Regions from separate parts of the Amycolatopsis sp. M39 genome, predicted to be linked through region 2. Evidence: riboswitches for the same ligand, from Rfam matches in the RefSeq annotation. Region 2 holds a riboswitch; the other holds the start of a gene.
What was found. A riboswitch is a leader RNA that binds a small molecule or an ion and turns the genes downstream of it on or off. The one in region 2 is predicted to bind S-adenosylmethionine.
Positions count from the first base shown of each region.

Region 1: another riboswitch for S-adenosylmethionine. It lies ahead of A4R44_RS17425 (aminotransferase class V-fold PLP-dependent enzyme); the one in region 2 lies ahead of thrC (threonine synthase).

Region 1 is NZ_LWSF01000006.1:46,573-51,654, reverse strand. Features, by position in the region: gene A4R44_RS17425 (aminotransferase class V-fold PLP-dependent enzyme) at 458-1,789, opposite strand; SAM riboswitch class IV at 1,830-1,944, opposite strand; gene A4R44_RS17420 (potassium/proton antiporter) at 2,041-3,519, opposite strand; gene A4R44_RS17415 (helix-turn-helix transcriptional regulator) at 3,619-4,314, opposite strand; gene A4R44_RS17410 (penicillin-binding transpeptidase domain-containing protein) at 4,508-5,082, opposite strand, start outside.
Region 2 is NZ_LWSF01000014.1:46,876-51,957, forward strand. Features, by position in the region: gene A4R44_RS26410 (ComEC/Rec2 family competence protein) at 1-1,004, shown strand, start outside; gene thrC (threonine synthase) at 1,029-2,294, opposite strand; SAM riboswitch class I at 2,308-2,441, opposite strand; gene holA (DNA polymerase III subunit delta) at 2,573-3,544, shown strand; gene rpsT (30S ribosomal protein S20) at 3,646-3,906, opposite strand; gene A4R44_RS26430 (DMT family transporter) at 4,312-5,082, shown strand, end outside.

The sequences.
Region 1 (5,082 bases), on a different contig from region 2:
GGTCACAGCGGCAGTCCCCGGCCCGAATTCAGTCGCCCCGGACGCCGCTTCGCTGCCCTGCCCGCCGAGATCCCCGCCGCGGCCGGGATCGCCTTCGACCTCTCCCCGCTGGCCAGCCGACAGCGCGCACCTGCGCCCCTTGGCAGGCCTCTCCCGCACCGAACCGCGGGAAATCCACGACGTGCCGCAGACCGCCCTGGCCGGCTGCGACACCCCGGTCCCCACCCCGGCCGACGCGGCCCGAGCCGCGTTCACTCACCTGCCCGGTCGCTCCTCAACGGCCATCTCGCCGAACGCGGCCTGCTGAATGACCTGCACGCGATCATCCTGGCGCACCGGCAGTGTTTGATGGCGCCGGCTCCGCCGCCGCGGCGGGCGCGCCGTTGAGCCGATCCCGCGTCGTGGTCAAGTTTTCTGGCGAGCCAGTCCCAAAACCGGAACCGTCACCCCAGTGCCCTCAGGCGCAAAACGGCGGCAGCTCCCGCGTATCCCCCACCGGCGCCCATCGCCCGTCCGCCTTCGCGTACTCCCACCGGGCTCCCCGGGCCACGATCTGCCGCAGCGCCAGCACCAGCCGGTCCACGTGCTCCTCAGTGCTCCCCAGCCCGAGGCTCACCCGAACCGCCTGCTGGCCCTCGCTTCCGGCCTCGCGGATCAACCGCCGGGCGGCCACGTGCGCGCAGAACGCCCCGTCCCGCACGCCGATCCCGTACTCAGCCGACAGCACCGCGGCCAGCCACCCGGGCTCGAATCCGTCGACGACGAAGCTCACCGTGCCGACCCGGTCCACCGGCGCGTCGAAGAATCGCAGCTCAGCGAACCCCGGCAAGCCTTCAAGCCCCTTGCGCAGCCGCTCCAGCAGAGCGGCCTCGTGCGAGCCAACGGCATCCCACTGAGCCGCCAGCTGCTCGCAAGCCACCCCAAGCGCATACACGCCAACGGTGTTCGGCGACCCGGCCTCGTGCCGCTCCTCGCCGCTGTTCCACACCACGGCCTCCTCGGTCACCAGCTTCGTAGCGCCTCCACCGGCGAGGTACGGCTCGGCGGCCCGCAACCAGTCGCCGCGCCCGATCAGCGCACCAGCCCCGAAGGGCGCGTACAGCTTGTGACCGGACAGCGCGACGTAGTCGACATCCAGCTCCCGCAACGAAATCCGCCGATGCGGAGCGAGCTGCGCGGCGTCAAGGGCCACCCGGGCGCCGTGGTTCCGGGCCACCGCGGCGATCTCGGCGACCGGCAGCAGCTCGCCAGTCACATTGGACGCACCAGCGACCACCACCAACCGAGGCCCCTGCGGACATTCCGCAAGCGCTTCGTCCACAACGGACACTGCGGCGAGCCGGGTCCGCGGCAGTTGCACGCGCCGGACGTTCGGACCCCGCCACGGCAGCAGCGCCGCGTGGTGCTCGCTGTCGAACACCACCACGGAAGTCTTGCGCGGCAACGCCTTTGCCAGCAGGTTGAACGCGTCAGTGGTGTTGCGAGTGAAGATCACCGAGTCGCCGCTGCGCGCGTCCACGAACCGGCGCACCACGTCCCGGGTCCGTTCGTACAGCCGCGTCGAGACCTGCGAAGCGAAGCCCGCGCCACGATGCACGCTGGCGTACCAGGGAAGAAACTCGTCGACCGCCGAGCGCACCGCGTCCAGGCACGGCGCGCTCGCCGCGTGGTCGAGGTTGGCGTAGCCGATGTCGCCGCCCGTCACCAGCGGGACCCGCAGCGCCGCACCCGCGACAGCGGGAACAGCGGTGCCAACAGCTTCCGTGGACCGGTCGAGTGCGAGAGTCATGACGGTGCCTCCTCGGCGTTCCGGGGGACCCCCGGCGAGGGGCCCGCGCTTGCCCGCCGCACTGCGCGACCGGCCTGGTCCTCACCCGGGGCACCCCACCGCGGTAGGAGGGTTGCCGGCCAGCGAGCCGGGGCTTCGCGCTGGCACTCATGACCTGAAACCGAAGATAGCGGACAACCCCCGGACGAAACCAGCGCCGTCTCGTGATCTGAGACGGCAGTCACCGGGTATGTCCACAAAGGGCAGAAGGGTCAGGCCCCGGATTCCCCGTGCCAGCGGGCGAGGCGGCCGGCCCGGTCGACGGCCCGGATGCGCCGTTCGGTCGCGTCCCGGTCGGCGGCGGTGGTGACCACCAGAAGCTGGTCGGCGACCTGCAAGCGGCTCGTTTTCTGCGGGGTGAAGCCCGCCCCGTCGCGGACCACGAGGCTGACCGTCGCCCCGGCGGGCAGCCGCAGCTCCGACAGGTACACGCCGTGCAGCTTCGACCCCTTCTGAATGCGCACCTGCAGCAGTTCCGCACCGAGTTCGTCGAGCGGGGCGGCGTCGACCTCGATCTCGTGCGCCTGTGTCGCCTTCGCCAGTCCGAGGATCCGCGCGAGCGGGCTGAGCGTCGCGCCCTGCAGCACGGTGAGCACGATGACGAGCACGAAAACCGCGTCCACGAGCCGTTGCGCGCCGGGCACGCCTTCGGACAGCGGGATCATCGCGAGCACGATCGGCACCGCACCGCGCAATCCGGCCCAGGACAGGAACGTCTGCTCCCGCCACGGCAAACGGAACGGCAGCAGCGACAGGACCACCGAGAGCGGCCGGGCGAGCAGCAGCACCACCGCGCCCGCGACCAGTCCCGGGATCAGCGCTTCGAGCAGCCGGGTCGGCGACGCGAACAGGCCGAGCAGCACGAACAGGCCGATCTGCGCGAGCCAGCCGAGCCCTTCGGCGAAGGACAGGGTGTCCGAGCGGTGCGGCAGCTTGGAGTTCCCCAGCACCAGGCCGGCGACGTAGGTGGCGAGCAGGCCGGACGCGTGCGCCAGCTGTCCCGAGGAGTACGCGAGCAGGCACACCGCGACCGTGGCGAGCGGGTACAGGCCGGTCGCCGGGAGCGCGGCCCGCCGCAGCGCCTGCGCGCCCAGCCAGCCGAACGCGAGGCCGAGCGCGAGGCCGGTGAGCAGTTCGTAGACCACCAGCAGCGGCAGCGACCAGTCCACCGCCTCGCCGGAGGCGAGCACGACGACCGCGATGTAGGCGGGCGCGTCGTTGATGCCGGATTCCAGCTCCAGCGCGCCGACGAGCCGTTTGCCGACCCCGGCCGTGCGCAGCACGGAGAACACCGCCGCGGCGTCGGTCGACGCGAGGACCGCGCCCCACAGCAGGGCCAGCCGCCAGTCGAGGCCGAGCAGCCAGTGCAGTGCCGCGCCGGTGACCGCGATGCTGATCACCACGGCCAGTGTGGACAGCAGGATTCCGGGCCCCAGCGAGGGTTTCACCGCGGACCAGCGCGTGGTGAGCCCGCCCTCGGTGAGGATCAGGACGAGCGCGGCGAGCCCGAGGGACTGGGTGAGCGCCGGATTGTCGAAGCGGATGCCGAACCCGGCTTCGCCGAGCACGACGCCGATCCCGAGATACAGCAGCAGCGAGGGGAATCCGAGCCGGATGGACACCCGCACCGCGAGCACCGAGACGACCAGAACCAGCGCTCCGACGCCCAGCAGCATGGGAAGCTCGTCCACCCCTCCGCCTCCCTCCCGTCGCCCGCAGGCGTCCAGAATAGTGAGGCGGTGTCCGGTTCCCGTGCGCGCACCACCGGTCCGGGGGACCTCGCCGGTGTGTTACGAAGCCTCGGCGGCACTCACCGTCGCCAGATCGACACCCAGCGCGGCGAACGGACCCCGCGCACCGGGCAGGACCCGGATCGCGCGCTGCTGGTCCCGCGTCAGCCATCCGGCTTCGACCGCCCGCTCCAGCACCGCCGCCGGAACCGCGCCCGCGAGGTGTTCCCGCCGCTCTGTCCAATCCAGACAGTCACGCAGCAGCGGCCGCCGCGGCCGGTCCGGCACCGCGACACCGAGATCGGCCAGCACGTCGCGTCCGGCTTCGGTGAGCGCGAGCCCGTCCGACACGTCGATCAGGCCCCGCTCGACCATCCCGTCGCGCAAGGCGACGCCGAGCGTCCCGGCGAGATGGTCGTAGCAACTGCGCGCGAACGACAACCGCCGCACCCGCAACGAAGTCCGCAGCCCGGACGGCCGTTTCAGTTCGGCATGCTGCGCCAGATGCTCGATCAGCTCCGCGACCCGCGGATTCGCGAGCCGCACGTACGCGTGCCGCCCCTGCTTCACCCGGGCGACGAACCCGGCCTCGGCCAGCCGCGTCACGTGCTCGCTGGCCGTCGAGACCGCGATCCGCGCCGCGGCGGCCAGTTCGCCGACCGTCCAGGCGCGGCCGTCGAGCAGCGCGAGACACATGGTCGCGCGGCTCGGGTCGGCGAGCACGGCGGCGACCTCGGCCAGTGCGACGGTTTCCATACAGGGAGGGTAGAGCGGGCAGCGTTCGGCGGCGGCCGAAGAGTCGGGCGTGAGTGGCTATGCCGGTGAGAACCGGCATAGCCACTCACGACCGTAACGCGGCGCAGGCAGGCCTCCAGGGGCCGTGTGTGCTGCTGCCGGTTCTCACCGGCAGCGGTCGGCGCGGGCCTGAGCGTGTGCGTGTCGTGAGCCCTTACAGCGCGTCGAGGAACTTCGCGCCCAGCGAGACGGCCGGTTTGGAGTCGTTGGCCCCCTCCAGGAACACCGCGAACGCCAGGTCGCCGCGATAGCCGGCGAACCAGCCGTGTGCCTCCGCGCCGTCGCCGAACTGCGCGGTGCCGGTCTTGCCGAACACCGAGCCGGAGTGCGCCAGGCCGGTCGCGGTGCCGCCGGTGACGACCTCGCGCATCATCCCGCGCAACGCGGCCAGCACCGAACCCGAGGGCGGCTGGTAGCCGGTGCCGACCTTGGTGCCGCCTTCCCACAGCCGTGGCACGACCGCGCGCCCGGACGCCGCGGTCGCCGCCATCACCGCCGCTCCCATCGGGCTGACCTGCACCTTTCCCTGGCCGATGCCGTCCTCGACCTGTTCGTCCGCGTTCGCCGCCGGGTCGACGCGGCCCATCTCGGTGGACAGGCCCTCGATCGCGAAGTCGGCGTTGAGGCCGAACTGGGCGGCCGCCTTCGCGAGCCCGTCGGCGGGCAGCTGCGAAGCGAGCCTGCCGAACGTGGTGTTGCAGGACTTCGCGAACGCCTGGTGCACGGTGG
Region 2 (5,082 bases):
CCGTCGCCCGGCACGGTGCGAGAGCGCCGGGCGCGGCGCTGTCGTGGCCCGGTGGCTGGTGGGGCGGATTGTGCGCGGCGGCCCTGCTGGTCGTCGTCGTGGTGGCGGCGCGGTTTCGCCGGCTCCGGCTGCTGGTGGCGATCGGACTGGTCGTCGTGCTGCTGACGGTCGTACCGGCCACAGTCCTGGCGCCTGGCTGGCCGCCAGGCGGCTGGGCGATGGTGGAATGCGATGTCGGACAAGGAGATGCGGTCGTCCTGGCCACTGCTGAGCCTGGCCGCGCCGTGGTCGTCGACACCGGGCCGGAGCCAGAGCCGGTCGACGAATGCCTGCGGAGGCTGGGCGTCGATCGGGTGCCGTTGCTCGTGCTGAGTCACCTGCACGCGGATCACATCGGCGGACTCGTCTCGGTGTTCGACGGAAGAACAGTCGGTGCGATCGCGGTAGGGCCAGGGCGTGCTCCGGCGTGGGCGTGGCAGTCGGTCTCCGGCGAAGCGCGGCGTCGTGGCGTGCCGCTGGTGCAGTTGAGCGACGGGCAGCGGCTGGAGTGGCCGGGGCTGTCGCTGGAGGTGCTCGGTCCGCGCTATGCCACTACTCGCGCACCGGCGTTGCAGGACGGCACGATGATCAACAACAGTTCGGTCGTCCTGCGCGCCGAAACCCCGGCTGGCCGGGTATTGCTGACTGGAGACGTCGAACTGGCCGCACAGGCGGACTTGCTCGCCGAGGGCGCGGACCTGCGGGCGGACATCCTGAAGGTGCCGCATCACGGATCGAGGTACTCGCTGCCGCAGTTCCTCGCGGCGGTGCGGCCGCGCACGGCGCTGATCAGCGTCGGCGCGGGCAACGGGTACGGGCATCCGAGCAAGTCCACAATGGACGTTCTCGGGACGATGGGAGTGCTGGTCACCCGGACCGATGTGGACGGCGACACTGCCGTCCTGCCCGGAGGAAGCGGGCCGGCGGTCGTGCGCCGGGGCGAGCCGCGGGGTCCGCCGCGGTAGTGCGGCGGACCCCGGGCCGGTGCGTCAGTAGCCGAGCGCCTTGGCGACGGCTTCGGCGGACGGCGGCACGGTGGCCTTCGGGCCGATGTGGTTCTCGACCGCGTCGAGGGTCTTGAGGCCGTCGCCGGTGATGAGGAGGACGGTTTCGGCGTCCGGGTCGAGCTTGCCGGTTTCGACGAGCTTCTTCGCGGTCGCCACGGTGACGCCGCCCGCGGTCTCGGTGAAGATGCCTTCGGTGCGCGCGAGCAGCCGGATGCCTTCGACGACCTCTTCGTCGGTGACGTCCTCGATCGCGCCGCCGGTGCGGTTGACCACGTCGAGCACGTACGGGCCGTCGGCCGGGTTGCCGATCGCGAGCGAGCGGGCGATGGTGTCCGGCTTGACCGGCTGGACGACGTCGTGGCCGTTGCGGTACGCGGCGGAGACCGGCGAGCAGCCGGTGGCCTGTGCGCCGAACACCTGGTACGGGCTGGCGTCCACGAGACCGAGCTGGCCCAGTTCGCGGAAACCCTTGTCCACCTTGGTGAGCTGGGAACCGGAGGCGATCGGCACGACGATCTGCTCGGGGATGCGCCAGCCGAGCTGCTCGGCGACCTCGTAGGCGAGCGTCTTCGAGCCTTCGGAGTAGTACGGGCGGACGTTGACGTTCACGAACGCCCACTTCGGGTGCTCGGCGGCCAGTTCGGTGGCGAGCCGGTTCACGTCGTCGTAGTTGCCGTCGACGGCGATCAGGTCGCCGTCGTAGACGGCGGTGGTGAGGATCTTCGCGCGTTCGAGGCTCTTCGGGATCAGCACGACCGACCGCCAGCCGGCGCGGGCCGCCGCGGCGGCGGTCGCGTTGGCCAGGTTGCCGGTCGAGGGACACGCGAGGACCTCGAAGCCGAACTCGCGGGCGGCCGCGAGCGCGACGGCGACCACGCGGTCCTTGAACGAGTGCGTCGGGTTTCCGGTGTCGTCCTTGACCCACACGCGCTTGAGGCCGAGCTCCTTCGCGAGCCGGTCCGCGCGCACGAGCCGGGTACAGCCGGGTTCGGTGTTCGGGGTCTCCTCGACGGTCGAGGGGACGGGAAGGAGCTTCTTGTAACGCCAGATGTTGCGCGGGCCCGCCTCGATGTCCTCGCGGCGGACGCGGCCGAAGTCGTAGGCGACCTCGAGCGGAGAGAAGTCTTCGGCGGAGACGAATTCCGGAGCGAGCGGCTGCCGGTGCCCTTCTTCCTTCGACACCAGTTCGACGGCCGGACCGAGGTCGATCGTCTTGTTGGCGGAGGTGGCGCTGAGGGCTGCAGTCATCGCGAGGTTCCTTTCCTCATCTGCCCCGCCGAAGCGGGCCGGAATTGGCACCGTGGTCGTCAGCTACCCCGCGATCGCGGGGTGACAGGCTGTACGCCGGTTGCCGGGGCTTCGTCGGGCCGTTCCCTCTGCCCCTCTGGATGAGCGGTATTCGGTTGTCGGAGCGCCGGTGGGCGCGTCCTCGGCTACACCGTACGACATCCCGATCAGCTCGTGCCACGGAGGCGGCCCACATCACCGGAGCGGGCGGCCCGGCGGCCGGGTGAGAAGATGGCGGGGTGACCACCGCACCCGCGCCGCTGCACCTCGTCACGGGCGAGGAAGAACTGCTCATCGAACGGGCTGTGCGAGCGTCCCTCGACGCGGCCAAGGCCGCGGACCCGACGGCGGACCTCACGCGCATGCGGGTGTCCGATCTCACACCGCCGGTGCTGGCCGAGCTGGTGAGTCCGTCGCTGTTCGCCGAGGGGCGCGTGATCGTGCTGGAGTCGGCGCAGGACATCTCGCAGGAGCTGTCCGACGCGGTCCTCGCGTACGTGAAGGTGCCGGCCGAGGGCATCGTCCTCGTGGTGGTGCACAGCGGCGGCGGGCGGAGCAAGGCCGCGAAGGCGCTGCCGGGCGCGTTGAAAAAAGCGGGCGCGGAAATCACCGAATGCCCGAAGCTCACCAAGCCGGCCGAGCGCGAGGCGTTCGTGCGCAACGAGGTGCGCCGCGTGGGCGGCAAAATCGACGCCGCGGGACTGATGGCGCTGCTCGACTCGGTCGGCTCGGATCTGCGTGAACTGTCCTCGGCCGCTACCCAGCTGGTCGCTGACACCGGGGGAGCCGTCGACGAGCAGGCGGTGCGCCGCTACCACACCGGACGCGCCGACGTGACCGGCTTCGCGGTGGCGGAAAAGGCCGTCGCGGGCGACCGGGCCGCCGCGATGGAGTCATTGCAGTGGGCGATGCAACTGGGCGTTCCGCACGTCCTGGTGGCCGACGCGCTGGCCGACGCCGTGCGCACGATCGCTCGCGTGTCCGCGGCCGGGCGCGGCAACCCGAACCAGATGGCGGGCGAACTGGGCATGCCGCCGTGGAAGATCCGCAAGGCGCAAGGCCAGTCGCGCGGCTGGGGCCAGGACGGCCTGGCGACCGCGATGCGCGTCGTGGCGCGGCTGAACGCCGAGGTCAAGGGCGCGGCGGCCGATGCGAATTACGCACTGCAGCGCGCGGTCCTCGACGTGGTCGCGGCCAAGGGAGACCGCTGACGGGAGCCCTCGCGGTTGGCGGCGGAGGCCCGGTCGCGAATCCCCAGGACGCGGAAAAGGCCCGGCAGCCGAAGCCGCCGGGCCTTCCGGAAAGACTGCGCTCAGAGCTGGTTCGCGCGCTTCGCGAGAGCCGACTTCTTGTTCGCGGCCTGGTTGGCGTGGATCACGCCCTTGGTGACGGCCTTGTCGAGCTTGCGAGCGGCGTCGCGCTGCAGTTCGAGGGCCTTGTCCTTGTCACCGGCTTCGGCGGCCTCGCGGAACTTGCGGATCGCGGTCTTCACCGAGGACCGGATCGCCAGGTTGCGCTGCCGCGCCTTCTCGTTCGTCGTGATGCGCTTGACCTGCGACTTGATGTTGGCCATGGAGGCGTTCCTCTTTCACTCGGTGAAGGTCGCTGCCGCGTTCGTGTGGCTCCGGATCAGTCCCGAGGGGACTGCCGGGTTTCCTCCCTGACGGAATGCCGCACGGCAACAGTCGAAAATCTTAACAGCCCTGTTCGCGGTGCCGCGGCCAGCCCCGGAGACCGCCCGGGGCACGCGAGCGCTCGGCATCCCGGCCTTGGCTCGGTTACGGTGGGCTTCGGTAGTGCCTAGGGTTCCGTCGCCTGCCCGTGGTCCCGCAGAGCGGGTCGCGAAGACAACGAGGGCGGGCGGGCCTGGTCCGAGCGGCACCTTCGGCGGGACACCGAGCCCCCGCCGTTCATCTGACGGGACAAAAGCCTGGAGGACCCGGTCTTCAGCGTGCGCTGGAAACCTGAAGGGGTCCGGATGAACACCACTGCCCTCGCCATGGTTCTCGTCGCCGCGGTCGTGCACGCCGTGTGGAACCTCGCCGCCAAACGGGTTTCCGGCGGCCCGCGGTTCGTCTGGCTGTACTACACGGTTTCCGCGGCGGCGATGCTCCCGGTGATCGCGGTCGCGCTGGCCGTCGAACCGGAACGTCCGCAGTGGACTTGGCTGCTCGCCGCCGCGGGCACCGCGGTCCTGCACGTGGCCTACGGGATCGTGCTGCAGCGCGGATACGAGGTCGGCGACCTGTCCATCGTCTACCCGCTGGCCCGCGGGACCGGGCCGCTGGTGTCGGTGCTCGTGGCGGTCACGATCCTGGGCGAACGGCCTGGCGTGCTCGGGCTGATCGGGGCCTTCCTCGTCGTCGCGGGCGTCCTGGTGATCAGCCTCGGCGGCGGCACCGGCGACGCCCGGGCTCGCCGCGCGGGGGTGTGCTACGGGGTCGCCACCGGCGTGGTCATCGCGGCTTACACGCTCTGGGACGCGCACTCGGTCACGTCGCTCGGCGTGCCTCCGCTCGTCTACTTCGGCGGCGGCGCGATCGGCCAGAGCATCCTGCTCGCGCCGACCGCCGCGCGCGGCCGCTCGGAGATCAAGCGGCTGTGGCGCGACCACCGGCGCGAGGTGCTGATCGTCGGGCTCGCCTCGCCGGCCAGCTACCTGCTGGTCCTGTACGCCCTGCGGATCGCGCCGGTCAGCCTCGTCGCGCCGGCGCGCGAATTGTCGATCGTCTTCGGCGGGGTCGCCGCC